3 regions of the Stenotrophomonas sp. 62841_Sma genome follow, and region 1 is predicted to be linked to each of the others. Evidence: predicted binding sites of a transcription regulator. Region 1 holds the regulator's gene; each other region holds the start of a gene.
What was found. Region 1 encodes FliA, which starts transcription of late flagellar genes. Its sites were predicted from a motif close to TAAAGTTTNNCNNNCNNNGGCCGATAA; they were not measured.
Positions count from the first base shown of each region.

Region 2: the regulator FliA is predicted to act here: its motif matches at 4,238-4,264, upstream of ACZK5G_RS16840 (methyl-accepting chemotaxis protein).
Region 3: the regulator FliA is predicted to act here: its motif matches at 8,022-8,048, upstream of ACZK5G_RS06825 (GGDEF domain-containing protein).

Region 1 covers NZ_CM151224.1:2,236,831-2,247,047, forward strand. The annotation lists gene ACZK5G_RS10410 (response regulator) at 1-99, opposite strand, end outside; gene ACZK5G_RS10415 (STAS domain-containing protein) at 96-404, opposite strand; gene ACZK5G_RS10420 (chemotaxis protein CheW) at 690-1,892, opposite strand; gene ACZK5G_RS10425 (ParA family protein) at 1,889-2,671, opposite strand; gene motD (flagellar motor protein MotD) at 2,676-3,692, opposite strand; gene ACZK5G_RS10435 (flagellar motor protein) at 3,694-4,434, opposite strand; gene ACZK5G_RS10440 (chemotaxis protein CheA) at 4,536-6,368, opposite strand; gene ACZK5G_RS10445 (protein phosphatase CheZ) at 6,371-6,976, opposite strand; gene cheY (chemotaxis response regulator CheY) at 6,976-7,368, opposite strand; gene ACZK5G_RS10455 (RNA polymerase sigma factor FliA) at 7,426-8,169, opposite strand; gene ACZK5G_RS10460 (MinD/ParA family ATP-binding protein) at 8,166-9,053, opposite strand; gene flhF (flagellar biosynthesis protein FlhF) at 9,040-10,217, opposite strand, start outside.
Region 2 covers NZ_CM151224.1:3,564,182-3,574,398, forward strand. The annotation lists gene ACZK5G_RS16820 (AraC family transcriptional regulator) at 1-370, opposite strand, end outside; gene ACZK5G_RS16825 (hypothetical protein) at 478-867, shown strand; gene ACZK5G_RS16830 (alpha/beta fold hydrolase) at 877-1,578, opposite strand; gene ACZK5G_RS16835 (hypothetical protein) at 1,711-1,998, shown strand; gene ACZK5G_RS16840 (methyl-accepting chemotaxis protein) at 2,085-4,208, opposite strand; gene ACZK5G_RS16845 (L,D-transpeptidase family protein) at 4,444-5,406, shown strand; gene ACZK5G_RS16850 (M23 family metallopeptidase) at 5,411-6,085, shown strand; gene ACZK5G_RS16855 (hypothetical protein) at 6,021-6,689, opposite strand; gene ACZK5G_RS16860 (adenylosuccinate synthase) at 6,807-8,099, opposite strand; gene ACZK5G_RS16865 (DUF2065 domain-containing protein) at 8,752-8,937, opposite strand; gene hflC (protease modulator HflC) at 9,005-9,868, opposite strand; gene hflK (FtsH protease activity modulator HflK) at 9,865-10,217, opposite strand, start outside.
Region 3 covers NZ_CM151224.1:1,448,423-1,458,639, reverse strand. The annotation lists gene ACZK5G_RS06855 (M13 family metallopeptidase) at 1-1,549, opposite strand, end outside; gene gpmA (2,3-diphosphoglycerate-dependent phosphoglycerate mutase) at 1,758-2,507, opposite strand; gene nfi (deoxyribonuclease V) at 2,602-3,285, shown strand; gene ACZK5G_RS06840 (IS481 family transposase) at 3,370-4,314, shown strand; gene ACZK5G_RS06835 (cation diffusion facilitator family transporter) at 4,381-5,361, opposite strand; gene ACZK5G_RS06830 (TonB-dependent siderophore receptor) at 5,542-7,791, opposite strand; gene ACZK5G_RS06825 (GGDEF domain-containing protein) at 8,081-9,496, shown strand; gene ACZK5G_RS06820 (MFS transporter) at 9,592-10,217, opposite strand, start outside.

The sequences.
Region 1 (10,217 bases):
TTCAGCTTCTTCGACGGCAAAACCGGCCGAGGTGAGGGCGAAGGACACCATCTGGCGCATTGACGCCGAATCGTCCACCACCAAGATACGTGCGCTCATGCAGCGTTCTCCACAGATTTCAGGTTGTCATGGGTTACGTCCAGGCCCAGGGCCTGGGTGACGCCCAGCAGGCGCGCGGCGTCACGGAAGGTTGCAGTGCAACCGTGGAAGCCGGTGCCGAGGCCTGCCTCGCGGCGGGCCTGCACGAACGCACACAGCACCTGCACGGCGGCTGTGTGGATGCGGGCGACCTGGCTGGCATCCAGGGTCAGCTCGCCTGCCTGCGCCACCAGCGGGGCGAGGCGGTTCTTGAGCTCGGTGGTGCTCTCGATGCCGAGATCCCCACCCAGTTCGACAGTGCTCATCGTTGCTCCGGACAAACGGTTCCGTGATCCATAACGGCACCCCGGCGGGGTTCTTTAGGGGAATCGACGCGGTGCGTCGATGCGGGCGCTGTTGAAAAGGGGACGGAGGGGATTAAGTCGCAACTGGCTCGGCGCTTTGCGCCGATGCGGTGCCTGTCGGGGACGCAAGGCGTTGATCCGTTGGATCAATACCTTACGTCCCCACTGCGTGGTCGCGGTTGCCGAGGGTGGCTGCGGGAGCGCCTGGTCGATTGCGACTTAATCCCCTCCGTCCCCATTTTTCGTTCAACTCAACAACCGGGTGGCATCCAGCAGGATCATCGGGCGCTGGCTGACCCGGGCGACGCCACGGAACAGGTCGTTGGAGATCTGGCAGATGCGCGCGGTATCGGGCGGTTCGATCTGCGAATCGGTGAGGTTGGCGACATCTTCCACTGCCGACACGCGAAGGCCGATGGTCTCGCCGTCTTCCTCCAGCACCACGATGCGGGTCTGTGAGTCGTCTTCGGCGGCTGCGGCGCCCAGGTGCAGGCCAAGGTCCATCACCGGTACCACCTGGCCACGCAGGTTCATGATGCCCAGCATGGCCGGCGCAGTGCCGCGCAACGGCAGCAGCGGCACCGGCAGCACCACTTCCTGCACCTTCAGTAGTTCCAGTGCATAGGCCTGGGTGCCGCAGCGCAGGCGCAGCCAGCGCGAGGTGCGCTCGCCGGCGCGTCGGTTCTGTGGATGCGGGCTGCTGGCGGGCCGATGTGCCTGTGCCTGCAGCTCCTGCCAGCTGCTCGGGCGGTGGCCTGCTGGCGCGTCCACGGCCACGCGCGGGGGCGGCGCGGCATCGGTGCGCGCAACTGGAGCGGGTGCTGCGACCACGGCCGCTGGTGGCGCAGGAACGTCCTCGCCGCCGGCAGCGGCCTCGAACGCGGCCTCCAGACCGGGGCTGTCGGTGTGGGCGAGTCGATGGCTGTCGGCCGGATCGGTCTCGTAGATCACTTCGTCCGGCAGGTCGTCCCATGTAGGTTCCGGGCCGGACTTGGCGGTGGCGGGAGCAGGGGCCGTCTCGTGGATCACCTCGTCAGGCAGGTCATCCCAGGTCGGTTCGCGCTCGGGGGCGGCGACAGGCATTGCGGCGGCCTCGAAGGCGGCCTCCAGTGCTGCGTCGTCCTCTGCCGCGGCAGCAGCAACAGTCTCCGTTTCGTAGATCACTTCGGCGGGCAGATCGTCCCAGGTGGGCTCGCGCTCAGCCGTTGCGGCCGCGTCGAAGGCGGCTTCGAGTGCGGCGTTGTCGACGGCAGGCGCAGCGGCGACGGTCTCGGTTTCGTAGATCACCTCGGCCGGCAGGTCATCCCAGGTCGGCTCGCGTTCGGCGTCGGCTGCAATTGCTGGGCACGCTTCGTCGCTCGCCGGCGGCGGTGCAGCCGGTGGTGCCACGGCGATCGCTTCGCCCAGCAGTTCGTCCAGGTAGTCGTCCAGTACACCGGTGCTGTTCATGCGGCCTGCTCCAGGGCGCGGGCATCCTCGCCGAGGATCCAGTTCAGCGCGCGGCGATAGGCGGCCAGGCCGCGGCCCGGGTAATCCTCACCAACGCTCGGCAGGGTAAGGCCGGCGGCGTTGCTGATGCGGGTGTCGATCGGAATCGCGTCTTCCCACACACGGGTGCCGTGACGATCCTGCATCGTGCGCAGCGACTCGTTGCCGGCGCGGGTGCGGCGGTCGAACAGGGTCGGCAGGATCGAGATCGGCAGCGGGCGGCGGCGCGAGCGTTCGACCATCTCGCCGGTGCGGACCATGCCATCCAGGCCATGCAGGGCCAGCGGCTCGGCCTGGGTGGGGATGATCAGGCGATCGGCTGCGGCCAGCGCATTGATCATCAACAGGCCGAGGGTGGGGGCGCAGTCCAGCAGGATGTAGTCGTGCTGGCCCTGGTGGCGCGCAAGCGCATTCTGCAGTGCCAGGCCAAGGCCAGGCTGGTTGGCGCTGCGGCGTTCCAGCGTGGCCAGCGCGGACTGTGCGCAGACATAGTCCAGGCCATGGATGCTGCTGGCATGGCACAGGCTGGAAAGATCGGCGGGCGGGGCGCCGAACAGCTCCAGCACGCCAGCCGGCGGCGGGTCCACCGGTACGCCGAACGCGCGGCTGAGCGAGGCGTGCGGATCGAGGTCGATCAGCAGCACGCGATGGCCAAGTGCGGCCAGTCCGCGGCCGAGGGCGAGGGTGGTGGTGGTCTTGCCGACTCCGCCCTTCTGGTTGGCGACTGCCCAGATGCGCATCGGATTACTCCTTCATTGCCGGGGGAACGGCGGCGCCGACGCGGCTGCCAGCCGGCACCGGCGGCAACTTCACCGGTGCGATGGGGGAGGTGGGGGCGGTAGCCGGAGTTGCCGCGGCTTGTTCGGTATCGGTGTTCCGGGTGGCACCGGTGGCTGCGTTCAGGCGCTGGCCGAGCGGGTCCACCGAGTGCGAGGTGTCGGCCAGGATGATGACCATCACCCGGCGGTTGCGGTTGCGGCCCTGCGCGCTGTCGTTCTCTTCGCGCGGGCGGAACTGGCCGTAGCCGACCATCGCCAGCCGCGACGGCTGCACGCCCTGGTCGGCGAACAGGTGCACCACGCTGGCCGCGCGCCCGGCCGACAGTTCCCAGTTCGACGGGAAGGTGGCGGTGGCGATCGGTACGTTGTCGGTGTGGCCTTCCACGCGCACGCTGTTGGGTACGTCGCGCAGGACCTCGGCCAGGCTGGCCAGGGTCTGCCGCGCATGCACGTCCAGCGCGGCCGAACCGGTGGGGAACAGGATGTCGCTGTTGATCTCGACTTCGATCCACAGCTCGGTGCGGCGCACGCTGATCATGCCGCGGTCGATCAGCGGCGCGAGCGCGGCGGTGAGGCGGTCGGCGATGCTGTTGAGCTGGCGCTCGGCGCGCGCGATCTGCTCCTGGTTGTGCACCGAAACAGGCATGCGCATCTGCGAGGCCATCGACGGCAGCAGGGTCGGGTCGTGCGACGGCGCAGGCGCCGAGGGCCCGATCTTGGTGCCGGACTTGATCACCGAGGGGCTGTCCCAGCCGCCACCCTGCACCTGCTTGTTACCCACCTGTACCGGATTGATGGTGCGCGGCGCGCCCCCGAAGGCATCGGTCAGCGCGTCGGCCATGATCCGGTACTTGCCTTCGTTCACCGAGGAAATCGCGTACATGACCACGAAGAAGGCGAGCAGCAGCGTCATCAGGTCGGCATAGGGGATCGCCCATGCTTCGTGGTTGGCGTGCTCTTCGTGGTGCTTGCGGCGGGCCATGTCAGTGCAGGAAGCCGGAGAGGTTGGTTTCGATGTTGCGCGGGTTTTCGCCCTGGGCGATCGAGATCAGGCCTTCGATGACCATTTCGCGGTCGCGGGTGTTGTGCGAGATCACACTCTTGAGCTTGGCGGCCACCGGCAGGAACAGCAGGTTGGCCGAGGCGATGCCGTAGATGGTGGCGGTGAACGCTGCGGCGATGCCGTGGCCGAGCTTGCTCGGGTCGGCCAGGTTCTTCATCACCGCGATCAGGCCAAGCACGGCACCGATGATGCCCAGTGTCGGTGCATAGATGCCCATCGCTTCGAAGACCTTGGCACCGGCCTGGTCCTGGTGTTCCTGGCTGCCCAGTTCGATTTCCAGCATGTGCCGCATCGATTCGGGTTCGACGCCGTCCACCAGCAGCTGCAGGCCCTTGCGCAGGAACGGGTCCTGCTGTGCTTCCACCTGCGATTCCAGGCCCAGCAGGCCCTGGCGGCGGGCGATGTTGCTCCACTCGACGATCTGCTGGATCAGTTCGCGGCGATCGCTGTGCGGCGGGCGCACGACCCAGCGCACGATCTTGAAGGCATGCTTGAACACCGCCGGCGAGGTATGCAGCAGGATCGCGGCGACGGTGCCGACGATGACGATCACGAACGCCGCAGGCGACCACAACGACGCCAGGCCGGCGCCCTTGAGGATGCTGCCGCCGACCAGCGAGGCCAGGGCGAGAAAGAGTCCAATGAGGCTGAGTCTATCCATGGTTCCGGTATCGGCGTGTATGAATGGGACTTGAGACACCGGTAGATCGCGTACAGACGGTGGTCACAGTTTTCGGGGCGCCGGGCATGGCCCGGCGGGGGTCATCGCAGCCCGTCCACGTCCAGGATCAGCGCCATGCGACCATCGCCGATCAAGGTTGCACCGGCATAACCGCGCAGGCCGCGCAGCGCTTTCGGCAGCGGCTTGATGACCACTTCCTCACGCCCGCGCACCTGGTCCACGACCAGCCCGAAGCGCGCTTCGCCGGCCTGCAGCACCACGATGGTCAGCAGCGACGAGGCGGCCGGCGTCACATCCAGCCACTGGCGCAGATCGACCAGCGGCAGCGTGTGCGAGCGGCGGTCGAGCACGGCACGGCCATCGAACCAGCCCAGCGAGGTGCGCGGCGCGTGCAGCACTTCCATCACGCGGGCCAGCGGCAGCGCATAGACGTCCTCGCCGGCCTGCACCAGCAGGGTCGGCAGGATCGCCAGGGTCAGCGGCACGCGGATCAGGAAGCGGCTGCCACGGCCCAGTTCCGACTGGATCTGGATCTGGCCGCTCAGTTCGCGGATGCGTGACTGCACCACGTCCATGCCGACGCCACGACCGGAGATGTCGGTGACCTGCTGCTTGGTCGAGAAGCCGGGCAGGAACACCAGGTGCAGGCACTCCTCGCTGCTCAGGCGCGCGGCGGCTTCCGGATCGATCAGGCCCTTCTCGCGCGCCTTGGCACGCAGCTTTTCTGGGTCGATGCCGGCGCCATCGTCCTGCACCTCGATGCTGACGTAGTCGCCTTCCTGCTGTGCCGACAGGCGCACATGGCCCATCCGTGGCTTGCCCTGTGCCTCGCGCAGGTCGGGCATTTCCACGCCATGGTCGATGGCGTTGCGGACCAGGTGCACCAGCGGGTCGGCCAGCGCTTCGACCAGGTTGCGGTCGAGCTCGGTCTCGGCGCCGATCAGTTCCAGGTCCACTTCCTTCTTCAGCGAGCGGGCGACGTCACGGGCAACCTTGGGGAAGCGCGAGAACACCTTGCCCACCGGCTGCATGCGGGTGCGCATCACTGCCGACTGCAGGCGGGCGGTGGCGATATCCAGAGTGGACACGGCCCGGTCCAGCTCTTCATCGCGCAGGCGTGCACGCAGGGTCTTGAGCCGATTGCGTGACAGCACCAGTTCGCCGATCAGGTTGACGATCGCGTCCAGGCGCTTGGTGTCCACGCGCACGGTATGTTCGGCCTCGGCCAGCGGCTTGGCGGCCGGCTTCGCCGCCGGTGCCGGTGCGGCGACCGGGCGCGGCGCTGCGATCGGTGCCGGTGCCACCACGGCCGCAGGCTTGGTGCCCGGTGCCGCGCCACCGTGCAGCTGGTCGAGCAGGGCTTCGAACTCGTCTTCGCTGATCAGTCCGTCGTCGGCCTTCTTCGCTGGCGCGACCGCGGTCGGCGCGTTGCCACCATGCAGCTGGTCGAGCAGAGCCTCGAATTCGTCGTCGGTGATCAGGTCGCTGCCACCCGCGGTGGGTGCGGCGGCGGCGGCGGGTGCAGCCACGCCACCGCCGTGCACGTCGAACTGTGCGATCAGGTCCGGCGGCGCATAGCCCGGCTCGGTGCCGGAGGAAACCGCGTCCAGCATCGACTGCAGGTAGTCCAGCGATTGCTGGGCCGCGTCGAAGTGGTGGGCCTGCAGCACGGCCTGGCCGGCACGTGCGGCGCCCAGCGCCTCTTCAGCGGCATGGCACAGCTCGACCATGGCGGTGACGCCGAGGAAGCCGGCGCCGCCTTTGAGCGTGTGGTAGCCGCGGAACACCGCGTTGAGCTGGTCGCTGTCCTGCGGTGCCTGCTCCAGCGACACCAGCTGTTCGCCGAGGCGATCCAGGATCTCCTGCGCCTCGATGATGAAATCGGCAGTGATGTCGTCGGATACCGCGCTCATGCTTACAGCCCCAGATCCGACAACAGGTCGTCGGCGTCGTTCTGCGAGACCGCGTGGCGGTCCAGTCCCTTCAGTGCCGGCCCGGCCAGTTCCGGGTCGGTGCGATGCTGTTCCGGCGGCAGGCCGAGCGCGCCGAAGCCTTCGTGCACGCGGCGGACGATGCCGACCACGCGACGGATGATCTGCCCGGTCAGGTCCTGGTAGCTCTGGGTCAGGGCGATCTCGGTCAGGTTGTGGCGGATGCGCTCGAGCTGCGCGTCCTGGCCCGGCTGCAGGCCTTCAGCGCGCAGCTGTTCGGTCAGGCTGCGGCATTCCTCGGCCAGGTCCAGGGTGCGGTGCGTCGCCTGTTCGGTCATCGCCACCACGTGGTCCAGTCGCGCGCAGGCGTCGTCCAGTTCGCCGGCTTCGCTCGGCACGGTCGGCAGTTCGCCCAGCGCCTGTCCCAGCTCGCGGGCCAGCCGCGAGAGGCCGCTCATCATCGGCTGCGTGCGCAGCGCGACCAGCCCATCGATGCGCTGCCGCCAGGCGGCCTCGTCACCGGACTCGAGTGCGTCCAGGGCCTCCTGCAGGCGCAGGGCGAGGGCGTTCTTGTCGACCGTGGTATCCATCAGGCGCTGGCCGCCAGGCGTTCGAAGATCTTGCCGAGCTTCTCTTCCAGCGTCTGCGCGGTGAATGGCTTGATGATGTAGCCGTTCACGCCGCTCTGGGCGGCTTCGATGATCTGCTCGCGCTTGGCTTCTGCGGTGACCATCAGCACCGGCAGGGTCTTCAGCTTGGCATCGGCACGGATGGCCTTGAGCAGCTCGATGCCGGTCATCACCGGCATGTTCCAGTCGGTGACCACGAAATCGAACGGCTGGCTCTGCAGCAGCGACAGCGCGGCATGCCCGTCCTCGGCTTCGGCGGTATTGGTGAAGCCCAGATCGCCCAGCAGGTTCTTGACGATTCGACGCATGGTCGAGAAGTCGTCGACGATCAGGATGCGCATGTTCTTGTTCAAAGCAGAATTCCTTTGTTGTTCATTCCGGACGGCCGGGGGCAGCCGCCTCGGGGATGTTCATTCTTCGAGGCCTGCGTCGGCAGCCTCGAACAGCTTCAGCCGGCCACGCAGGCGCAGTACCGCCTGGCCGTGGATCTGGCAGACCCGCGACTCGCTCACGCCGAGCACCGCGCCGATCTCCTTCAGGTTCAGTTCCTGCTCGTAGTACAGCGAGAGCACCAGTTGTTCGCGCTCGGGCAGGTGGCCGATGGCCTTGCCCAGCTCGCGACCGAACTCGCCGCGCTCCAGTACCTGCTGCGGGGTCGGCCCGCCCTGGGCGACGGTGTCCAGCTCGCCCTGGTCCTCGATGCGCGATTCCAGGCTCAGCACCTGGCCACGTGCAGCGTCTTCCATCAGCCGCAGGTACTCAGGCAGCGGCATCTCCATCGCGGCGGCCACTTCAGTGGCGCTGGCGGCACGGCCACTGCTCTGTTCCAGGCGGCGGATGGTGGCGGCGGCATCACGTGCACGGCGGTGCACCGAACGCGGGACCCAGTCACCACGGCGGATCTCGTCGATCATCGAACCACGGATGCGGATCGAGGCGTAGGTCTCGAAAGAAGCACCCTGGTCGGCGTCATAGCTGCGCGAGGCTTCGATCAGTCCCATCATGCCGGCCTGGATCAGGTCGTCGACCTCGACGCTGGCCGGCAGGCGCGCGGCCAGGTGGTGGGCGATGCGCCGCACCAGGTCCGAATGCTGGGCGATGACTTCGTTTGCCGCCGAGCGCTGCACTTCCCTGTACTGGGCTGCGCCTTTCATGCCGTCACCCCACGCTGCTTGAGGATGCGTTCGAGGAAGAACTCGACGCCGCCACGCGGTTCGGTCGGCGCCTGCCAGCGCGCGGTACGGCGCGCGATCTCGGTGATCGCCAGCGCCGCCGGGCTGGACGGATAGGCCTTCACCACCGGCTGCTGGCGCTGCACCGACAGGCGCAGCCAGTCATCCTGCGGCACGCAGCCGAGGTAGTTCAGCGAGACATCGGCAAGGAACTTCTCGCAGACGCGGGTCAGCTTCTCGTACAGCACGCGGCCCTCGTTGGGGTCGCGCACCATGTTGGCCACCACCTGGATGCGGTCCACGCCGCGCTCGCGCGACAGCACCTTGATCAGTGCGTAGGCGTCGGTGATCGAGGCCGGCTCGTCACAGACCACCACCACGGTGTCCTGTGCGGCCTGGCAGAAGGTCAGCACGCCATCGGTGATGCCCGCGGCAGTGTCCACCACCATGATGTCCAGCTCGCGCTCCAGCTCGGAGAACACGTTGACCAGGCCAACGTGCTCGGCCGGAGCCAGCTCGGCCATGTGGCGGCGGCCGGATGCGGCCGGGACCACCAGCACGCCGTTCGGGCCTTCGACGATGACGTCATCCAGCGTGCAGCGGCCGGCGACCAGGTCGGCCAGCGTAAAGGTGGGGTTCAGCCCCAGGATCACGTCGATGTTGGCCAGGCCGAGGTCGGCGTCCAGCAGCAGCGTGCGCTTGCCCATGCCAGCCAGTGCCACGGCCAGGTTGGCCGACACATTCGTCTTGCCCACGCCGCCCTTACCGCCAGTGACCGCAATGGTGCGCACAGGGCCGAGCGGCTCGCTGCGGGTGGCCGACAGCGGGAAGGTCTTGGTCAGCTTGGCGTACTCACGCGACGGCATGGTTCAACTCCGGGTTGCAGGGCATATCGGCCGCGCGGCGCAAATCTTCAAGGCGAAGTACAAGATTGGCTGCACTGGCCCGGTGCAGGTCCTCCGGGACGTCCTGGCCATCGGTCACCCAGGTGATCGGCAGGGCATGATCCACGGCCACCGACAGGGCGTTGCCGAAGCGGCCGGTCTCGTCCAGCTTGCTCAGTACCAGGCCCTGCAGGTTGGCGGCGCCGAAGCGGCGGACCACCTCGTCCATGTCGCCGAAGCTGGTGTTGGCCGGCAGCACCAGCAGGGTGCGGACCTGGCGCGCGGCACGCAGCCACTGCAGCTGGGCGGCCAGGGCGCGGTCGCGCGGGCCCAGGCCGGCGGTGTCGATCAGCACCAGCTTGTAGTCCTTCAGGCGTTCCAGCAGCTGGTCCAGGTCGGTGCCGCTGTTGGCCTCGTGCACCGCGATGCCGAGCTGGCGGCCGTAGCCGTACAGCTGCTCGCGGGCACCGATGCGGGTGGTGTCGGTGGTTACCAGGGCCACGTCACGCGGCGCGTGCTTCTCGGCGAAGCGCGAGGCCAGCTTGGCGATGGTGGTGGTCTTGCCGGCGCCGGTCGGGCCGACCAGGGCGATCACACCACCTTCTTCCAGCGGGTCGACCGGGGCGATCGGCAGCTTGCGCGAAATCAGCCCCAGCATCAGGCCGCGGCCACGGTGGGCCTCGGTCTCCAGCGGGATCTGCATGGCCACGTCGCGGGCGAGGCCGGCATCGAAGCCATACTCGTCCATCAGGTCCAGCGCGGTGGCGCGCACCGGGCAGCCGCGCAGGCGCTCGTCGGTGAAGCGGTTCATCTCGCGCTCGATCACATGGCGCATGCCGGCCACTTCCTGGCGCAGCTGGCGGATCTCGGCGTCGTCCTGGGCCACCAGGGTCAGTGCCGGGGCTGGGGCCAGCACGGGGGCAGCGCCGGTTTCGTCGCTGGCTTCGACCGGTGCCGGTCCGCTGGCAACGATCCCGGGCTGCGCTTCGGTCACGGCAGCGGTCGGCAGCGGCGGCGGCTGCACAGCCGGGGCCGCGTTTTCGTGATGCGCCTCGTGCGGCGGATCAATCTGGAAGCGGGCGCGGTTGGCCGGTGCGGCGGTGCTGAGCGCCGGTGCGACGATGGCTTCGGCGAACGGAGCGAAGA
Region 2 (10,217 bases), 1.3 Mb from region 1:
GGCTGTCCTTCTGGCCAAGGTCGCGGGATATGCCGATCAGGCCCTCGATGGCCCCATCGACCACCAGCGGGCGCTTGCAGGTCAGGCACCAGCCCGGTTCGCGGTTGGCGAACAGGTGCAGCTCCATCAGGTTCTCGATCACCTCACCGGACAGCACGCGGGCGTCCTGGTCGACGTAGTCCGCACTGAGGCCGGTCGGGTAGATCTCGGCCGCAGTACGCCCGATCACGTCCTTGCGCGCACGCAGACCCAGCCGCCGCAGCATGGTCTGGTTGACGTGGGTGTAACGCCCCTGAAGGTCCTTGATGAAGAACAGCACATCCGGGATGGCGTCGAACAGGGCTTCGATGTCGGCGGGCTCGACTCGCATGGGGCAAGCATAGCCGAGGCGCCCTTGCCGGTGCGATCACCCTTGCGGGACTTGCGCTTAACGCCGCCAGGCCCACCGTGGGGCCAGCCCCCACCGGAGAACCGGCCATGCCCCGCGGTGACAAGTCCGCCTATACCGAAAAGCAGAAGCGCCAGGCCGAGCACATCGAAGAGAGCGAGCGCGAGCGCGGTGCCAGCGAAAGCACCGCAGAGCGCATCGCCTGGGCCACTGTGAACAAGCAGGATGGCGGTGGCAAGCGCAGCGGCAGTGGGCGCAAGGTGGCGAAGAAGGCCGCTACGAAGAAGGCAGCAGCGAAGAAGGCCCCGGCCCGCAAGGCGGCCACGAGGAAGGCAGCAAAGAAGACGACGGCCAAGAAGGCCAGCACCACCGCCTCACGCAGCGCTGCCGCAAAGAAGGCGGCGAAGACCCGTGCGGCGAAGAAGACCGTGCGCAAGGTGGCGGCGAAGAAAGCAGCACGTACCCGCGCGCGCGGCTGAGCCCTTCAATCAGGGCGACAGCGTCCTCATCCACGCGGCAACTTCGGCTGCAGCTGCATCAGCGCGCGCCTGCAGCAGCAGATGTGGCCCCTGCAACGACACATGGCGGGCATCGGGCAACAAGGCCTGCAGCTCGGCCACGCTGGGCGGCCACAGCAGGCGGTCCTGCTGGGCATGCAGGCAAAGCGTCGGCAACACGAGTTCCGGCAGCAGTGCACGAACGTCCACCTGCAGCGTCGCCGCAGCACGCTGGCGCAGGGTTGCAGCCGGCACCTGCGCGATTGCGAGGCGCAGCTCATGCAGGTTCGCGCGCGTCCGCCATTGCCCCAGCAACAACCGGGCCATCAATGCGAGTGGCGGCAAGGGCCACGCTGGAGCCAGTATCTGTGCGCTCGCCGCAGGCAGCGGTACCGGCCGCCGTGCGAAGGTCGTACTCAGTACCAACCCATGCAATCCAGGCTGCCCGGCCACCGCCAGTTCGATGGCCAGTGGCCCGGCGAACGATTCGGCCAACAGCACAAAGGGAGATGCAGGAAGCCGCGGGCGCAGAGTCGACGCCAACGTGGTGTAGTCCTGTGGCCCCTGCGCGGGCATCGGCAGTACCTGCATCTGCATGCCCCGCGCCTGCATCGCCTCTACGAAGTGCGCCGACAGCAGGCCGGTGCCATCCAGGCCTGGCAGCATCACGACCGGCAGCATCACTGCATTCATCACGTTGATCACCCATCAAGTTTCTTCGCACGGCTCCCCGCCTGCAGCTTCACTCATTGGCTCGGCCCAAGGAAGTGCACGGCGGCGCACGCGGCGCTACGCTGGTAGTCCAGACGGAACGGAGAAGGCGGCATGCGCAAGTCACGCTGGCTCAGCTGGACCGGCCTAGCCGTATGCGCACTCTATCTCGCGTTGACCACTTGGCTGGTGCTCGATGCCCAGGCCAACAGCGACCCCAAGAGCGCCTACATCCTCATGCAGCTGCCGGTGATGCTGCAGACCGCAGCACTCAACGTCATCGGCATGGGTGGGTGGCTATCCGGAAAGACCTGGACGACCGTCTACCTGCTGGTGATGCCCCCTACCCTGGTCGTGCTGTATGCGGTGGGGGCCATGCTCGGCAGTGTTCTTGAACAATGATGGCGGTGTGTCGGCCTGTCTGAGCAGGCAATGGGAATACGGCCGCTCAGGGCGGCCGTATTCCTGTCACGGGTTCAGCAGTCTGCTCAGGCTGCGCGACGCGTCACGGCGGAAGCTGCTGCGCCTTCCACCTTGAACACCGACACCGACGTGGTCAGTGCATGCGCCTGTTCTTCCAGCGCGCGACTGGCAGCGGTGGCTTCTTCCACCAGCGCAGCGTTCTGCTGGGTCACCTGGTCCATCTGCACCACCACCTGGTTGACCTGCTCAATGCCGGCGGCCTGTTCCTTGCTGGCCGCTGCGATGTCGCTCATCAGCTGGGTGGTGCGCGAACTTGCCTGTGCCACGCGCGCGATCGCGGCTTCCGATTCAACGGTCACTGCCAGGCCGCTCTTCACCTTCGCAGCGGCGTCTTCGATCAGCTCCTTGATCTCCTTGGCGGCGACACCGGCACGCTGCGCGAGCGTGCGCACTTCGCTGGCAACCACGGCGAATCCACGGCCCTGCTCGCCTGCACGCGCGGCTTCCACTGCAGCATTCAGCGCCAGGATGTTGGTCTGGAACGCGATGCCGTCGATCACCGTGGAGATTTCCGAGATGCGTGCCGAGGACTGGTCGATCTCGCCCATCACCGATGCCATCTGTGCCATCGCCTGCTCGGTCTCGCGTACGGCGGCACCCGCGGCATGCGCTTCACTGTCGGCCTGACGCGCCAGCTCGGCGTTCTGGCGCACGGTGGAGGTCAGTTCCTCCATTGATGCGGCCGCTTCTTCCAGATTGGCTGCCTGCTGCTCGGTACGGCGCGACAGGTCGTTGTTGCCGGCGGCCAGTTCCTGCGCCGCGTTGTTGATGCTGTCGGCAGCCACCTGGATGCCACGCACGATGCCGGTCAGCTGTGCGGTGGTGGTGTTGGCGTCGTCACGCATGCGTGCGAACACGCCGTCGTACTCGCCATCCATGCGTGCGGTCAGGTCGCCGTGCGAGATCGCACGCAGCACGTCGGAGACATCGGCGATGCTGGCCTGCGAACTGGCCATCATGCCGTTGAGGTGTTCGACCATCGCCTTGAACTGGTACTGGAACGCAGCGGCATCACCACGCATGCTGAAATCACCGGCGCGTGCGGCGCGGGCCAGTTCATCGATCTGCGCGTTGATCGCCATCAGGCTCTGCTTCACCGCGGCCAACGTACGGGTCAGCGTGCCCTTCTCGCCCGGGTAGTCGGGCAGGTCGCGGCTGAGGTCGCCGATGGCGTAGCGCTGCATCACTTCGGCCATCAGCAGCTCCACCTGCACGTGCGATTCGACCAGGCTGTTGGTGGCCTGCACCATGCGGCCGAAGTCACCGGGGAAGGCGCTGGCGTCCATGCGATAGCGGATCGCGCCCGCCTCATGCTGCTCAGCCATCTGCAGCTGTGCGCCGATCGCCGCCTGCACGCTCTGCCGCACGCTGGCCATCGCCTCGCCCAGCTGGGTCAGTTCGTCACGGCCGCCAAGGCGGAACTCCTGGTCCAATTGTCCCTTGGACAGGCGCTCGGCCAGGTTCACCGCGCGGGCCAGCGGACCGGTCAGGCTGCGGCCGATCATCACCGAGGCACCGATGCCCACCAGCAGCGCGACGCCGCCCAGCACCAGCAGCTGCAGCAGGCTGCGCTCACCCAGGCGGATCGCCTCGGCGGCGGCATCACGGCTTTCCTTCTCTTCGAAGTCCACGCCATCGGACAGCGCCTTGTTCCAGCCGTTTGCCGCTTCCTGCACCGGGCCCAGGGTCAGCGCTACGGCGCCCGGGTAGTCGCCCTGCTCCATCAGTTCGCTGGTCTGCTTGTTGAGCGGGCGCGCAATGGCACGCTTGGCGGCGATGGTTTCAGCGATGGCCTTGCCGTCGGCGTCGCTGGGCAGCGCCTGATAGGCGGTCCAGCTGGCCTCGTAGCGCTTCACCAGATCGGCGATGCGCTGCTCGTCGTGGCCACGGTCGTCGCCCTGGCGGATCAGCATCTCGCGGCGCACCACCATCATCTGGTTGTTGGCATCGAGCATCTGCGACAGCAGGCGCACCTTGGCCACGCTGACGTCGACCACCTGCTGCATCGCGCGCTTCTGCACGACACTGGCGGTGGCGCCGGTGGCCACCACGGCGGCAACCAGCAGCAGCAACAGGCCAAAGCCCAGCCCAAGACGCCAGGCAACCCTGACGTTCCTCAAGTAGTTCATGGGGGTATCCAAAACGGGGGGATGCGCCCTTATCGGCGGCCCGGCAGGCAATCTTGATCGCCATCCGTCGACGGCGTCGGCCACCGTTCACCTTGGTGAGCCCCCGGCGCAGCAGCACCTGCGCGCTGGACACAGCTGCAATACCCATGGCTGCTCATGCGGGCATCAGATCCCTTTCACGGTGGCTCGGCGGCGGCTGCGGGCAAGGTGGTGGCGTGACCTGCTGGAGATCCCAATGCCCTTGCCCGTGTCCCGATCCACCCTGCTCGCTCTCTCGCTGCTGGCGTCGCCAGCCTTCGCGCAGGCGACGCCGCCCGAACTACCTGCCCCCATTGCCGAGAAAGCCGGGCCGGATGTGGCACCCCACTCCGCCCTGCACGCCCAGGTGCTGCTGGATCGCGCGAATTTCTCCCCTGGCCAGATCGATGGCGAAGTGGGCAGCAACCAGCGACGCGCGGTGTCGGGTTTCCAGGCAGCGCATGGGCTGGACGTAACGGGTGAACTGGACGACACCACCTGGAAGGCCCTGCAGGCCGATACCGTTGGGCCGTTGGCCAGCTACACGCTGACTGCTGAGGATGTCGCCGGTCCGTTCCAGGCCACTCCGAAAGGGCCCGCCGCCCAGGCCAAGCTCACATCGCTGGGCTACGGCAGTGTGGAAGAAGCCCTCGGCGAGCGCTTCCATGCCTCCCCTGAGCTGATGAAAGTGCTCAATCCCGGCGTGGACCTGACCAAGGCTGGCAGCCGCATCCAGGTACCCAACATCGCACTGGCCGCATTGCCGAAGGCGGCGAAGATCGTGGTCGACAAATCCGATTCCACGCTGCAGCTGCTGGATGCGCAGGGCAAGGTGATCGCACAGGTGCCGGTGTCGTCGGGCAGCCAGCACGACCCGTTACCGATCGGCGAATGGAAGATCCTGGGCGTTTACCGCGACCCGCCGTTCCACTACAACCCGAAACTGTTCTGGGATGCCCGCAAGGGCGAAAAGAAGGCCACCCTGCCACCGGGCCCGAACAATCCGGTCGGGCGGGTCTGGATCGATCTGTCCAAGCCGCATTACGGCCTGCATGGCACGCCCGAACCCGGCCATGTGGGCAAGACCGAATCGCATGGCTGCGTGCGCATGACCAACTGGGATGCGCTGCGCGTGGCCGATGCCGTGGATACCTCGGTACCCGTGGTGATGCAGGAGTGAGCCGATGCGCCTTTCGCAACTGATCGTGCTGGGCGTTCTGCTGGGGCTGGGTGCAGGCTGGTGGCTGCACCGCGATGCAGGTGATCCGGTACCCGCCCCGCTGCCTCAAGCGCAATCGGCACTGGCAGCGGCGCCGGCGAAGGAATCTGTAGCGACACCCGCAACAGCCCCACCCGCCAACACCGCGCCGTCGGCCGCGCAGACTGCGGATGCACCGTCCGGTCTGCTGCTGCCGGTGCAGGGTATCCATGCGTCCCAGCTGCGCGATACCTTCACCGATGCACGCAGCGAGGGCCGCGTACACGATGCCATCGACATCATGGCCGATACCGGTACGCCGGTGCTGGCGGTGGCCGATGGAACGGTTGAAAAACTGTTCGACAGCGAGCGCGGCGGCTTGACGATTTACCAGTTCGAGCCCAGCGGGCGCTGGTGCTACTACTACGCGCATCTGCAGCGCTACGCCGATGGCCTGGCGGAGAAGCAGGTGATCAAGCGCGGAGAGGTGATCGGTTACGTGGGCAGCACCGGTAACGCCAGCGCCGAGGCCCCGCACCTGCACTTCGAGGTGCACCTGCTGGGCCCGGAAAAACAGTGGTGGAAGGGAGAGTCGATCAATCCGTATCCGCTGTTGAAACAGGCGGCTTCGACGCCTGACGCTGCCAGCGCCGCAAGGTGATGGTGAATGCCACCAGGGCAGCGCCCGGAATCAGCAGGAACAACGCCGCCACCTTCCAGAAGAAGAACGGCCACAGCCACGCGTAGTCCAGGTCGGTCAGCTTCAGTACGTCCATCGGTGGCAGCAGTTCCACCGAGGCCACGCGCCCCGCCAGCGCGGGCTCGACCTCCAGAACGGTCACCCGCAGCCACGAACGCCCGCGCGGCAGCGCATCCCCCCGGCCATAACCGAAGTACGAGGCGGCAAATCCAGCAGGCACAACCGATTCCAGCGCGCGGGTGATGCCGGAACCCGGCACGCCCGAACGCGTTTCGGCGCGGAAGTCGGTCTGATCTGTCGGGGTTTCCACGCGCAGGCGCACCTCAGGATCGATCGCCGTGGAAGTACCGTCATCCGCGTAACGCAGGCGCAGCCGCAATTGGTCATCGATGAAGCGGTAGACCGTGACCTCGGCCGTCGCACCCGGGCTCAGCACCACAGGCAGCACCTGCGTGCGTGAGGCCATGTGGTTGGCGATCGCGCCCAGCACCAGCACCGCGCAGGCAAGCGCCCACAGGCTCCACAGCACCCACAGGGTGATCCGCACCACCGTTACACCCTTCACGCTGACATCCAGGTCATCACGTCATTTCCCTGCTGGCCGTGCCGACACAGTAACGAAAAAGCCCCGCTTTCGCGGGGCTCTTCCTGTCACCTACGCCGGGCAGCGCCCGGCGCTACCTCAGGCGAACGGATCCTGCAGGACCATGGTGTGGTCGCGGTCCGGGCCGGTGGAGACGATGCTGATCGGGCAACCGGCCAGCTCTTCCAGCGAACGCAGGTAGGCACGTGCGGCCGGCGGCAGGTCGTCCCAGTTGGTGATGCCGTGGGTGTTCTCGCTCCAGCCCGGGAACTCCAGGTACACCGGGGTGCAGTCTTCCCAGCCCTGCGCGTCCAGCGGCGCGTACTCGGTGCGCTTGCCGTTGTATTCGTAGGCGATGCAGACCTTCAGCTTTTCCATGCCATCCAGCACGTCCAGCTTGGTGATGCACAGGCCGCTGATGCCGTTGATGGCCACGGCGCGCTTCAGCGCGACGATGTCCATCCAGCCGCAGCGACGCGGACGGCCGGTCGAGGCACCGTACTCGGCGCCGCGGTCACGGATGCCCTGGCCGACTTCGTCGTCCAGTTCGGTCGGGAACGGGCCGCCGCCGACGCGGGTGGCGTAGGCCTTGGCGATGCCCAGCACGTAGTCGATCGAATCGGCGCCGACGCCGGAACCGGCCAGTGCACCACCGACGGTGGTGTTGGAGCTGGTGACGTACGGGTAGGTGCCGTGGTCGATGTCCAGCAGCGCACCCTGCGCGCCTTCGAACAGCACGCGCTTACCCTGCTTGCGCAGGTCGTGCAGGATGCCGGCCACGTCGGACTTCATCGGCTGCACGTATTCGCCGAAGGCCAGCGCTTCGTCGAAGGTCTTCTGGAAATCGACCGCATCGGTGTTCAGATACTTGGTCAGCACGAAGTTGTGGTAATCCAGCGCGGTGCGCAGCAGTTCTTCCAGCTGCTTCGGGTAATGCAGGTCGGCGATGCGGATGCCGCGACGCGCCACCTTGTCTTCGTAGGCCGGGCCGATGCCACGGCCGGTGGTGCCGATCGCCTTGCCGCCGGCAGCGCGCTCGCGCGCCTGGTCCAGGGCGATGTGGTACGGCATGATCAGCGGCGCGGCCGGGGAGATCTTCAGGCGCGAACGCACTTCCACGCCGGAGGCTTCCAGCTCGGCGATTTCCTTCTGCAGCGCGGCCGGCGAGATCACCACGCCGTTGCCGATCAGGCACAGCGCATCGTCACGCAGGATGCCCGACGGGATCAGGTGCAGGACGGTCTTCTTACCGTTGATGACCAGGGTGTGGCCGGCGTTGTGGCCGCCCTGGAAGCGCACGACGGCGCCGATTTCCTCAGTGAGCAGATCGACGATCTTGCCCTTGCCTTCATCGCCCCACTGGGCACCCAACACTACGACAGACTGACCCATGACGGGCTCCTCATATGTTGCGGCCATCGGGGCCGCGGACGGTTGAACCGTGGCGGGGCTGGCCAGCACCTGGAGGGCGGCTCCAAACGGGGAGCAGCCGGCGATGGAAGGCCCAGACACGGAAAAAGCCGAACGGGGAGGCCCGTCCGGCTTTTGTGCATTATCCGGGTTTCCGGGGTCGGGTGCCACCTTTCCGACGGACGGCTTCACCGGCCGGTCAGCCGCCCCGCCCGGTAGTGCCGGCCGCTGGCCGGCAATGCCAACCAAGGTTGGCATCTACCAGAGCCGGGCCACGCATGCACCGGCCGGTCAGGCGCTTCCCGGTAGTGCCGGCCGCTGGCCGGCAATGCCAACCAAGGTTGGCATCTACCAGAGCTGGGCCACGCATGTGCCGGTCGGTCAGGCGCCTCCCGGTAGTGCCGGCCGCTGGCCGGCAATGCCAACCAAGGTTGGCAGCTACCAGAGCCGGGCCACGCATGTACCGGCCGGTCAGGCACCTCCCGGTAGTGCCGGCCGCTGGCCGGCAATGCCAACCAAGGTTGGCATCTACCAGAGCCGGGTCACGCATGTACCGGCCGGTCAGGCGCCTCCCGGTAGTGCCGGCCGCTGGCCGGCAATCCCAGGTTGCCGGCCAGCGGCCGGCACTACCCTTTCAATGCCGCGCCCACCACAGCAGGCTCAGGCCGGCCAGCAGCACCAGCCCGCCGAAGCTGCGCAGGGCCGGGCTGGGCAGGTCCAGCAGGCGCTCGGCCATGCGCTTCCAGGCGAACGGGGCGACGAACAGGAACAGGCCTTCCAGCACCGCCACCAGGCAGACGGCGGCGAACAGATCTTTCATGGGGGACTCCGGAAAAAGCACGGGGCCCGGCATCTGGCCGGGCCCCGTGGGGTACTGCCCTGCGACCTCAGCGGTCGTTCTTCAGGTACTGCAGGAACGGGTCGTTCTTGTCGAGCACGATCACGCCGTTGCCGTCGGTCATGGAGCCACGGTAGGCCTCCAGGCTGCGGTAGAACGCATAGAACGACGGGTCGGCCGAGCCGGCCTTGCCGTAGATGCGCGCCGCATCGGCGTCGCCTTCACCGCGAAGGCGCTGGGCATCACGCTCGGCTTCGGCGATCAGCACGGTGCTGTCACGGTCGGCCTGGGCGCGGATGGTCAGCGACTGCTCCTCGCCCTCCGCACGCAGCTTGGCCGCTTCCTGCTTGCGCTGGGCGCGCATGCGCTCGTACACATCATTGATCACCTGGCTGTCGGTCGGCAGGTCCACCTGCTTGATGCGCAGGTCGATCATCTGCATGCCGAGGCCGGCCACCGCTTCGTTGATCCCCTTCAGCTGCTCGGCGATCAGCTCGCTGCGGTCGCCGGAGACCAGCTGCTGCAGGGTGCGCGAGTTGATCTGGTTGCGCAGCGAGTCGGTGATGATCGGTGCCAGGCGGGCGTTGGCGATGCGCGGATCGCCACCGGTGGCACGGAAGTAGTCACCCACGTTGGAGATGTAGCCGATGGCGAAGAAGTCGACGCTGACGTCCTTCTGCTCGGCGGTGAAGTAACGCGCCGGGGCGGTGTCGAGCACCTGGAAGCGGCGGTCGAAGACCTTCACCGTTTCCACCACCGGCACCTTGAAGTGCAGGCCCGGCTTGATGTCCGAACGCACCACCTTGCCCAGGTTCAGCACCATGGCGGTCTGGTCCTCGCGGACCACGTACACCGAGCCGAGCAGGCCCAGCACCACCGCCACGATCACGGCGATCCAGATAGGACTCTTCATCGGCTGCCCTCCTCACGGCCGCTCGGTCGCCCGGTCGGGCGGCCCACCGGCCGGCCCGGATCACGGGAAGCTTCCGCCGCTGCACCCGGCAGCGACGGCATCACCACCTCCGGATTGGTCACTCCCGGCGGCGCCGAGGTGGTGGGACGGGTATCGCCGGTCATCGGCACGTAGATCAGCTGGCGGCCATCGCCACCGATCACCTTGCGGTTCTCGCTCAGCACCTGCTGCACGGTCTCCAGCCACAGGCGCTTGCGGGTCACTTCCGGGGCGTCCTTGTACTGGGCCTGCAACAGGCTGAAGCGCTGCGCGTCACCCTCGGCCTTGGACACCACGGCCTGCTTGTAGC
Region 3 (10,217 bases), 790 kb from region 1:
CCTTGGCGTCGAAGAACGGCGCCTGCAGGATCGCCGCCGGGAACACGATCTCGTTCTTGGTGGCGTTGTAGTAGGCGTTGACGGTCTGCGGGGTCATGCCCCACTCGGTCTTGTCCACCGGCTTGCCGATCTTGTCCAGCATGTAGCGATAGTTGAACGCACGTGCCGCCTGCATGTTGCCCAGGTAGCTGTCACCGTTGGTCTGCAGGCCGGTCCACTCACGCCACTTGTCCGGGTAACCGATCTTCGGGGTGAAGCTGGCCCACTTTTCCAGCGCCTTCTTCTTGGTTTCTTCGCCCATCCACGGCAGCTGCTCCAGGCGCGCCTTCAGCGCCACCGAGAGGTTCTCCACCAGGTGCTGCATGGCCACCTTGGATTCGGCCGGGAACACGGCGTCGACGTACAGCTGGCCCAGGGCTTCACCCATGCCGCCGTTGACCGACTCCAGCACGCGCTTCCAGCGCGGCTGCATTTCCTTCTGGCCACGCAGGGTGGTGCCATAGAAATCGAAGTTGGCCTTCTCGAACTGGCTGCTCAGGTACGGCGAGGCGTCATCGATGGTGTGGAAGCGCAGGTAGGCCTGCCAGGTGCTGGCCGGCACGTCGGCGAGCATCTTGTCCATTTCACCGAAGAAGCCCGGCTGCGCCAGCGAGAACTTCTGCGCGGCCGGCACCTTCAGGGTGTCGAACAGCGCGGTCCAGCTGAAGTTCGGGGTCAACTTGTCGGCGTCAGCCGCGCTGAGCGGGTTGTAGCGCTTGGCCGGGTCACGCATCTCGATGCGCGACATCGAAGCCTTGGCCAGGCGGGTTTCGAAGGCCATCACGGCCTTGGCCTGCTCGGCGGCCTGCGCCGCGTCCACACCGGACAGGGTCAGCACCTGTGCGATGTAGGCCACGTAGGCGTCGCGGATCTTGGCTTGGGCGTCATCGAAGTAGTAGCCCTTCTCCGGCAGACCGAGGCCGCCCTGGCCGACATAGGCGATGACGTTGGCCGAATCCTTGTAGTCGGCATTGGCGAACAGCGAGAACAGCACGCCCTTGCCCTCGGCCTGGCTGTCACGCAGGTACTGGGTGATGGCGGCGGTATCGTTCAGCGCGGTGATCTTGTCCAGCTGCGGCTGCAGCGGCGCCAGGCCGGCGGCTTCGATCTTGGCTTCATCGTTGCCGGTCTTCCAGATGTCACCGATCTTGGCTTCCACCGAGCCGGCCTTGGCCTGGCTGGCCGCGGCCTGCTGCACCAGTGCGTGCTGCACTTCCAGCGAACGCTCGCGCAGGATCTCGAAGCTGCCCCAGGTGGTCTGGTCGCCCGGCACCGGGTTGGCCTTCAGCCACTTGCTGTTGACGAAACCATTGAGGTCGGTACAGGCCGAAATGGCCGGATCCAGATCGGCGCTGTTGAGCGAGATCAGCGGCGTCTTGATCTGCGACAGGTCGAAGGCCGGCTTGGCGTCGGCGCTGGCCGCCGGCGCGATTTCATTCTTGCCACAGGCCGCCAGCGAGGCAGCGATGGCGATGGTCAGGCCCAGCGGGACCAGGTTGCGGACGTTCATGAGGCTCTCCTGCGGGTAATTTCACAGGGTAGCCGGGGAGGCCCGCGGCGGGGACCGCCAAAGGTCACAGGACGCGCTTATGTAGAGTCGAGCCATGCTCGACTGCTCTCCGTCCCGGGTTTATTGTCCTTGCGGCAAGAGGCCAACAGCAGTCGAGCATGGCTCGACTCTACAAAAAGCGAAGGCCGGCTTGCGCCGGCCTTCTGTTTTATTTCGCCTTGCCCTGGTTGGCCACGGCTTCAGCGGCCTTGCGCGCTGCTTCCGGGTCGCCCAGGTAGCGGAACGACTTCACCGTCAGGTCGTCGTTCAGTTCGAACAGCAGCGGGATGCCGGTCGGGATGTTCAGCTCGAGGATTTCCTCGCGCGAGACGTTGTTGAGGTACTTGTACAGCGCGCGCAGCGAATTGCCGTGGGCGGTGACCAGCACGGTCTTGCCGTCCTTCAGCTGCGGCGCGATGGCGTCGTGCCAGTACGGCAGCACGCGGTCCAGCGTGGTGGCCAGCGATTCGGTGCCCGGCAGCGCGTTGCGGTCCAGGCCAGCGTAGCGGCGGTCATGGATCGGGTGGCCCGGATCTTCCAGGTCCATGGCCGGCGGTGGGATGTCGTACGAACGACGCCACACCTTGACCTGGTCCTCGCCGTGCTTGGCGGCGGTCTCGGCCTTGTCCAGGCCCTGCAGGCCGCCGTAATGGCGTTCGTTGAGGCGCCAGGACTTGTTCACCGGCAGCCAGTCCTGTTCCAGCTCGGCCAGTGCACCCTGCAGGGTGTGGATGGCGCGCTTGAGCACGGAGGTGTGGGCAACGTCGAACTGCAGGCCTTCCTCGCGCATCAGGCGACCCGCGGCGGCCGCTTCCCGGCGCCCCTGCTCGGTCAGGTCGACATCGACCCAGCCGGTGAAGCGGTTGTCCAGGTTCCACTGGCTCTGGCCATGGCGCAACAGTACGAGTTTACGGGTCACTGCAGGGTCTCCAACGCGAGGAAAGACAGGCCGCCATTGTAGCCCCGGCCGCCGCTCACCGGGCCGTGGCACCACGCATGCGATGCTGTGACCAATGAATACGGTGATCGACCCCGGGCGCTGGGAAGGCAGCGTCGCCGCTGCACGCGCGCAGCAGCTCCAGCTGGCCGGCCGCGTGGAGCGCCAGGACCGCCTGCCACGCAACGTGCGCTGGCTGGCCGGGCTGGATGTCGGCTTTGAAGACGATGGCGCCATCACCCGCGCCGCGGCGGTACTGCTGGATGCGAAGACGCTGCAGCTGATAGCGCAGGAAGTCGCGCGGATTCCCACGGTGATGCCCTACATCCCCGGACTGCTCAGCTTCCGCGAGCTGCCGGCACTGCTGGCCGCGCTGGCGCTGCTGCCGCATACGCCGGACCTGGTGTTCGTCGATGGCCATGGCATCAGCCACCCGCGACGATTGGGCGTGGCCGCGCATCTGGGCGTGGTCACCGACCTGCCGAGCATCGGCGTCGCCAAGTCGAAACTGGTGGGCCGGTTCGTCGAACCGGGTGCCGAGGCCGGTGCGCATACGCCGCTGCTGGACGGCGATGAGCAACTGGGTTGGGTGCTGCGCAGCAAGATTCGCTGCAAGCCGCTGTTCGTGGCCGGTGGCCATCGGCTCAGTGCGGATACCGCGCTGGACTGGGTGCAGCGCACGCTGCGCGGTTACCGGCTGCCGGAGCCGACGCGGCTGGCAGACCGGCTGGCCTCGCGACGGGGTAGAGTCGACTGCTAGTTGTGATCTCTCTGTAGGTTGTTCATCCGGGACATCTTTGGAAAATGGCGGTTACCACACCTTTCCAGACCCCAAAGAGCCCGGATGAACCACCATAAAAATGCCCGTTTGACCGTCCATAGTCGAGCACTTCTTGTTCACCGCATTCTTCACGAGGGCCTGCGCCCGGAAGAAGCAGCTCAGGCGTGTGGCGTCAGCGTGCGTACGGCTTACAAATGGCTGGGCCGATTCCGGGAGTTGGGGCCATCGGGCTTGGAGAACCGCAGCTCAAAGCCTCACCAGACGCCGCACGCCACACCGGAGCTGGTGGTCGAGCAGATCAAGGAACGCCGCCGTAAGCGGCAGACCTACCTGACCATCTCCAAGGCACTGGGGGTCGGCCACAGTACGATTTCAAGGCTGATGCGCGCCCACGGCCTCAATCGGCTGTGTCAGCTTGATCCGCCCAAGGAGGTCATCCGATACGAATATGATCAGCCAGGAGGGCTGCTGCACCTGGACATCAAGAAGCTGGGCAACTTCCAGCGGCCAGGGCACAGAACCGATGCCAAACGCCGGGGAAACGCCGCGGGCGGTGGCTGGGGCTACGTCCACGTGGCCATCGACGATCACTCCCGAGTGGCCTTCAGCAGCGTCCACCCCAACGAACAGGGCGAAACCGCCTGCCAGGCGTTGCTGGGCGCTCTGGAGTACTACGCCAGCCTGGGAATCACCTTCAAGCGGATCCTGACCGACAACGGTGCCTGCTATCGCTCCACCGCCTTTGCCAAGCTGCTCAAATCCCTTGGAATCAAGCACATCAGAACCAAGCCCTACACGCCGCGGACCAATGGCAAAGCCGAGCGCTTCATCCAGACCAGCCTGCGCGAGTGGGCCTACGCCTGCGAGTACGCATCCTCGGACCAGCGCAATTCCATTCTGAACCAATGGCTGCACCACTACAACTGGCACCGTCCCCATATGGCGATCGGCGGCCAGCCACCTATCTCCAGAGTGCCGCTGAACAACGTAGTGGGTTTACACAACTAACAGTCGACTCTACCAAGCCGGCTTCATCCAGGCGGCTTGACCCGATCGACGCCCCTACATCCTCGTTCAGCGATGCACGTGGCCGCGGTGGCCCTGCGCGTCCTCGCCGTGGTCATGGCCTTCATGGCCCTCGTGCTCGCCGCCCTTGGCCGGCGCCGGCTCACCACAGGCTTCGCCGCAGTGGTCCGCTTCGATCTGCAGTGTCACGTGCTCGATGCCGAAGTCATCGTGCAGGCGCCCGCCCAGATCACGACGCAGCGCATCGGCATCGGTGCCGTCGCGCATCACGATGTGCGCGGTCAGCGCCGGGGTGCTGGAGGCCAGCGCCCACACATGCAGGTCATGCACGTCCAGTACCGCAGCGTGGCCGGACAGGCTGTCGCGCACCTTGGCCACGTCCATGCCCTTGGGCACGCCTTCCAGCAGCACGTTGATCGCCTCGCGCATCAGCACATAGGTGCGCGGCAGTACCCACAGGCCGATCAGCACCGCCAGGATCGGGTCGATCGGCTTCCAGCCGGTCCACTTGATCAACAGCGCGCCAGCAATCACGGCCACCGAGCCGAGCATGTCTGCCCACACTTCCAGGTAGGCACCCTTCACGTTGAGGCTCTCGCCGCTGCCGGCCTGCAGCAGGCGCATCGAGATCAGATTGATGACCAGGCCCGCCGCGGCAATCACCAGCATGCCCGACGAGGCAATCTCCTGCGGCTCGCGGAAACGTCCAATGGCCTCCCACAGGATATAGCCGGCGACCACGAACAGCATCGCGCCATTGATCATCGCGCCCAGCGCTTCCAGGCGTGCATAGCCGTAGGTGCGGCGCGCGTCCGGCGGGCGCCGGCTCAGCCGCACCGCGACCAGCGCGATCATCAGCGCTAAAGCGTCGGTAGCCATGTGCGCCGCGTCGGACAGCAGCGCCAGGCTGTTGGTCCAGAACGCGCCCACCACCTCGACGACGAGGAAGGTGGAGGTCAGGCCGAGCGCCCACCACAAGGGTTTCTCGTGGCGGATCTCGGATGGCAGGTGATCGTGGTCGTGGCCCATGGCAACAGCTCCTTTGCGATGGGAGGCAGGCTACGCCGGAGGGCGTTGGGAAACTATCACGGTGTTTATAACATTGCAGGCCACGCGGTCCCTCACCGGGCATGACCCGGCGCTACCGGAGCGCGGCCGGCAACGCCAGGCCACGCCTGGCGGACGCAGCGGACCGACGTCCGCCTGCGGTCAGAACCCGAAGCGCAGGCTGGCCCAGTACGCGCGGCCCGGCTCGTTGTAGGTCGCCGCGCCGGCATCGCTGCTGTTGGCCTCGCGGAACAGGCGCTTGTCGGCCAGGTTGTTGACGCCGAAACCGAAGCTGACCGTCTCGGTCACCTTGTAGCGCGCGCTCACGCCCCAGATGTTGTACGCACCACGGTCCTGCAGCGCGATCGACGGATCGCAGGTGCCGGTGCAGCGCGGATCATTGTTGATGTTGGTGGTGGCCGGCTTCTGCTTGCCGTAGAAGGTGCCGGTCAGCAGCAGCGACAACTTGTCGGTGGCCTGCCAGTCCAGCATCGTGTTGACGGTGTACTTCGGAATCACCGACAGCGGCTGGCCGGTGCTCTTGTTCTCGTTCTCCACCATGTAGGTGAAGTTGTTGCTCCACTTCAGGCGGTTGCCCTGCTCGCCCAGCAGCGGGACCACCAGGTTGCCTTCCAGACCCTGCACGATCGCCTTGGGTGCGTTCTCCCAGCGGAAGATGCGGCCCTTGGTGTCGGCGGTCAGCCCGATCTGGTTGTACCCGGCCTGGATCTTGTCCTTGTAGTCGTTGTGGAAGTAGGTCAACGACGCTTGCCAGCCGCTCTGCGGTGCCCACTCGATACCCAATTCCTTGTTCAGGCTGGTTTCCGCCTTCAGGTCCGAGTTGCCGCGCATGTAGCAGCCGGCGCCCAGGCTCGGCAGTGCATTAGGGCAGCCATTGCCCCGGGTGTAATACAGATAGTCCGGATTCGACTGGTACAGGTTCGGCGCCTTGAATGCACGGGCGATACCGCCCTTCACCACCCAGTCGCTGTTGATGCGGAACTGCGCGTTGAGGCTGGGGCTGGTGTTGTTGCCGAACTGGCTGTGGTGGTCGAAGCGCAGGCCCGGGGTGACGATCCAGCGCTCGCCCAGGTAGATGTTGTCTTCCACGAACACGGCGGTGGTCTGCGCGTCGGACTTGCCGCGAGCGCGATCGGCCGACAGCCCCGGGATGCCGCCGCCGCTGCTGCTGGACTGGCTCATCGAGTACGGGTCGGTCAGGCGGCTGTCCAGGTATTCAAAGCCCAGCGTCCAGATGTTCTCGGCACCACCCAGCGTGGTCGGGAAACTGACTTCGCCGTCCAGCTGGTAGTTGCGCAGGCGCGAGGTCGACCAGTCGGTGCCGTTGAAGCTGCCCTCCGGGCCACCGGCCAGGCCTTCGTTGATGCGTGAGTTGTTCACCGCTTCCACTGCCGCGGTCACCCGAGAGGTCACATCGCCCCAGCGGCCGCGATGGGTGATCGCGCCGGTGTTGCGGTACATGCGGTTGGTCTCGGCCTGCTGCTCGGCCAACGCCCCCAGATCGATCGGTGTCGAGGTACCGGTGGTGCTGACCGCGCGGTCGCCAGCATAGATGTTGCCCTGGCGACTGGTGCCTGCTTCGAATTCGACCACCTGGTTGGCGGTCACGTCCCAGCGCAGCAGCGCGTTGACATCGCGGTTCTTGACGCCCTCGCGACCGGCCGGCGGCACCGCGTTCGGATTCGCCGCGAAGTCACGGTTGAGTTCCAGCGAATCGGCGTCGGTCTTGTTGAGATTGCCGTACAGGCGGAACGACAGGGTGTCGGTCATCGGCCCGCTCAGCTGCAGGCCGACGCGCTCGCTGCCGCCTTCGGCGCTGTGCTCGGGCACCAGGCCATACAGGTCGACCGCGCCGGTCAGGTCGCCGGTCGGGCGCTTGGTGATGATGTTGACCACGCCACCGGAAGCACCCGAGCCATAACGTGCCGCTGCAGGGCCGCGCAGCACTTCGATGCGCTCGATCATTTCCGCCGGCACCCAGTTGGTATCGCCCCGGGTATTGCGCTCACCGCTGCGGCCCATGCGCACGGCATCACGCGCACCGATGCGCTTGCCGTCGACCAGGATCAGGGTGTTTTCCGGGCCCATGCCACGCAGATCGATCTGGCGGTTGTTGCCGTACTGGCCCGACGCACTGTTGCCGGTCAGGTTGACGCCGGGCATGGTCCGCAGCAGCTCGGCGATGTCGTTGGCCGGCGGGCGCCTGGCGATGTCCTCTGCGGTGATGGTCGAGGTACCCAGGGCCTGGCGCGCGATCTGCGAGGCGGTGACGTGCACCGTGTCGATATCGGTTGCGTCGGTTTCGGCGTGGGCGGTCAGGGCGCTGCCGGCCAGCAGGGCGGCAACGGCAAGCGCCAGCGGGCGCGGCGAAAGGACAACGGCAGGGGACATGATCAGGACCTTCTGGCAGGGCTACGGGGCCTCTGGCAAAGGGCTTGAGGCAACGACGAGGGGGAGGCGGAGCAGTCCTGCAGCAGGCACCTGCAGCCCGTTCCGTGCGCGCATTCTCCCATCAATGCGATTGATTCTCAAATGCGTTCACTCATTGCCGCAGCGGCGCCGATGTGGTTTGCGCACCGTGCAACCCTGCACCGCGCGTAAACTGGCCGGCTAACCCGCCATCAACCGTATGCCGCCGCGGCCGATACCCGTGGTTTGCCGTACGCAGTCAGAGATCGACGTGGAACCACCCCAATTGGACGATGCCAGCCAGCCGCTGGCCGAGGCCTGGCAGCAGTGTCTGCTGCAGGCCGGCCCTGCCGCCACCGCGCTGCTCAAGGCCGCTGCTACCGATGCCCCACCCGCGCTGGCCCAGCGCTTTTACGAAGTACTGCTGCAGGACACCCGTGCGCGCCGTTTCCTGTCCCACGACCAGGTCAAGCAGCGCCTGCAGCCGGCCATGCAGCGCTGGCTGGCGCAGCTGCTGACCACTGATGCCAGCGGCATCGCCAACACCGTGGCCTCGCAGCGGATCATCGGCGACGTGCACGCCCGCGTCGGCATTCCGGTCGACCTGGTTACCCGCGGTGCGCGCGTGCTCAAGCACGAACTGTTCGTGCGCCTGCGCGACGATGCACCGGACAGCGACACCGCATTTGCCGCCATCGACTGCCTCAGCGCGATCATGGATATCGCCATGGAAGGCATGACCCTGGCCTACACCCACGCGCGCGAGCGCTCCACCCGTGCCGACGCCGCCTACCGGCTGTTCTCGCTGGTACAGAACGTCGGTACCGAACGCGAGCGCCAGCGCGCACTGCTGCTGGACTGGGAAAACGCCCTGCTCTACGCGTTGGCCGGCCACGTGCAGGCCAGCGACAACGCCAGCCTGGCTACCTCGGAGTTCGGCCTGTGGTTCACCCACAAGGGCATCCCCAGCTTCGGCGAAAGCAGCGAAACGCAGCAGGTGGGCCAGTTGATGGCCCGCATTGATGGCCACCTGCAGCGCGCGAGCGGCGATGCTCCGGCGCAGCGACTGGCGGTGCTGCCGGCCATCCGCGAGGACCTGGCCGCCATCCGCACCCTGATGACACTGCTGTTCGAGCGCATCGGCGAACTGGATGCCGGCAGCGACGCGCTGACCAACCTGCTCAACCGTCGCTTCCTGCCCACCGTGCTGCGCCGGGAAATCGAGCTGGCCACACGCAACCGCACACCATTCTCGCTGCTGCTGCTCGACCTGGATCACTTCAAGGCAATCAACGACGGCCACGGCCACGATGCCGGCGACCGCGCGTTGCAGCACGTCGCCGGCCTGCTCGGCCAGCTCACGCGCGGCAGCGACTACCTGTTCCGCTATGGCGGCGAAGAATTCGTGGTGGTACTGGTGGCTGCCAGCGAATCGCAGGCGACCGTGATCGCCGAGAGCCTGCGGCGGCAGATCGCACAGTCGCCGGTGGCACTGGCCAACGGCCAGGTGCTGGCACTGACCGCCAGCATCGGCGTGGCCGGCCACGACGGCCATCCGGACTACGAGCGGCTGATGGCCCGTGCCGACGCGGCAATGTACGAGGCCAAGCGCAGCGGCCGCAACCGCGTGGTGGTGGCCAGTGCGGACCTGCAGGAAGCGCCGGGACGGCGCGCACTGCAGCGATGACGGCAGGACAGGTAGAGTCGACCGCGGGTCGACTATCGCGCGCACCGCGGGGTTTTTCGCACGCAGGGCGAAGAGCAGTCGACTGACAGTCGACTCTACTGACCGCCGGCACTACCGATACGGCCGCCGGCCGCTGCTTTCACCGCCACCATCCGCCACGCTGCCCACCAGAGCAGCGCCAGCAACGCGATGCCCGCCCCCAACAGGCATACCGCCGGCCAGCCATGGCGCGCCTGCATCCACGGCCCGGCCGCTGCACCGGCACCACTGCCCACCGCATAGAACAGCATGTACAAAGCCACCAGGCGTCCATGCTGTTCAGCCGGCGCGCGCAGCAGCAATGCCTGGTTTGATACGTGCAGTGCCTGCCCACCCAGGTCGAGCACAATCACGCCCAACAGCAGCAACGACAGCGACTGCGGCAGGCCCAGCAAGGGCCACCACGCAACCAGCATCAACAACAGCGCACCGACGCTGACCGGATGCGCGAAACCACGGTCCATCCAGTGCCCTACCCGCGCCGCCAGCAGCGCACCGATCACCCCGGCCAGGCCCAGTGCACCGATGGCGGCGGTCGACCAATGCAGCGGTGGCGCCGAGAGCGGCAAGGGTGCCGCCGCCCAGAACACATTGAGGCCGGCAAACAGCAGCAGTGCCAGCGGCCCGCGTTCGCGCAGCGTTCGATCGCGGCGCAGCATGCCCAGCATCGAGCCCAGCAGCT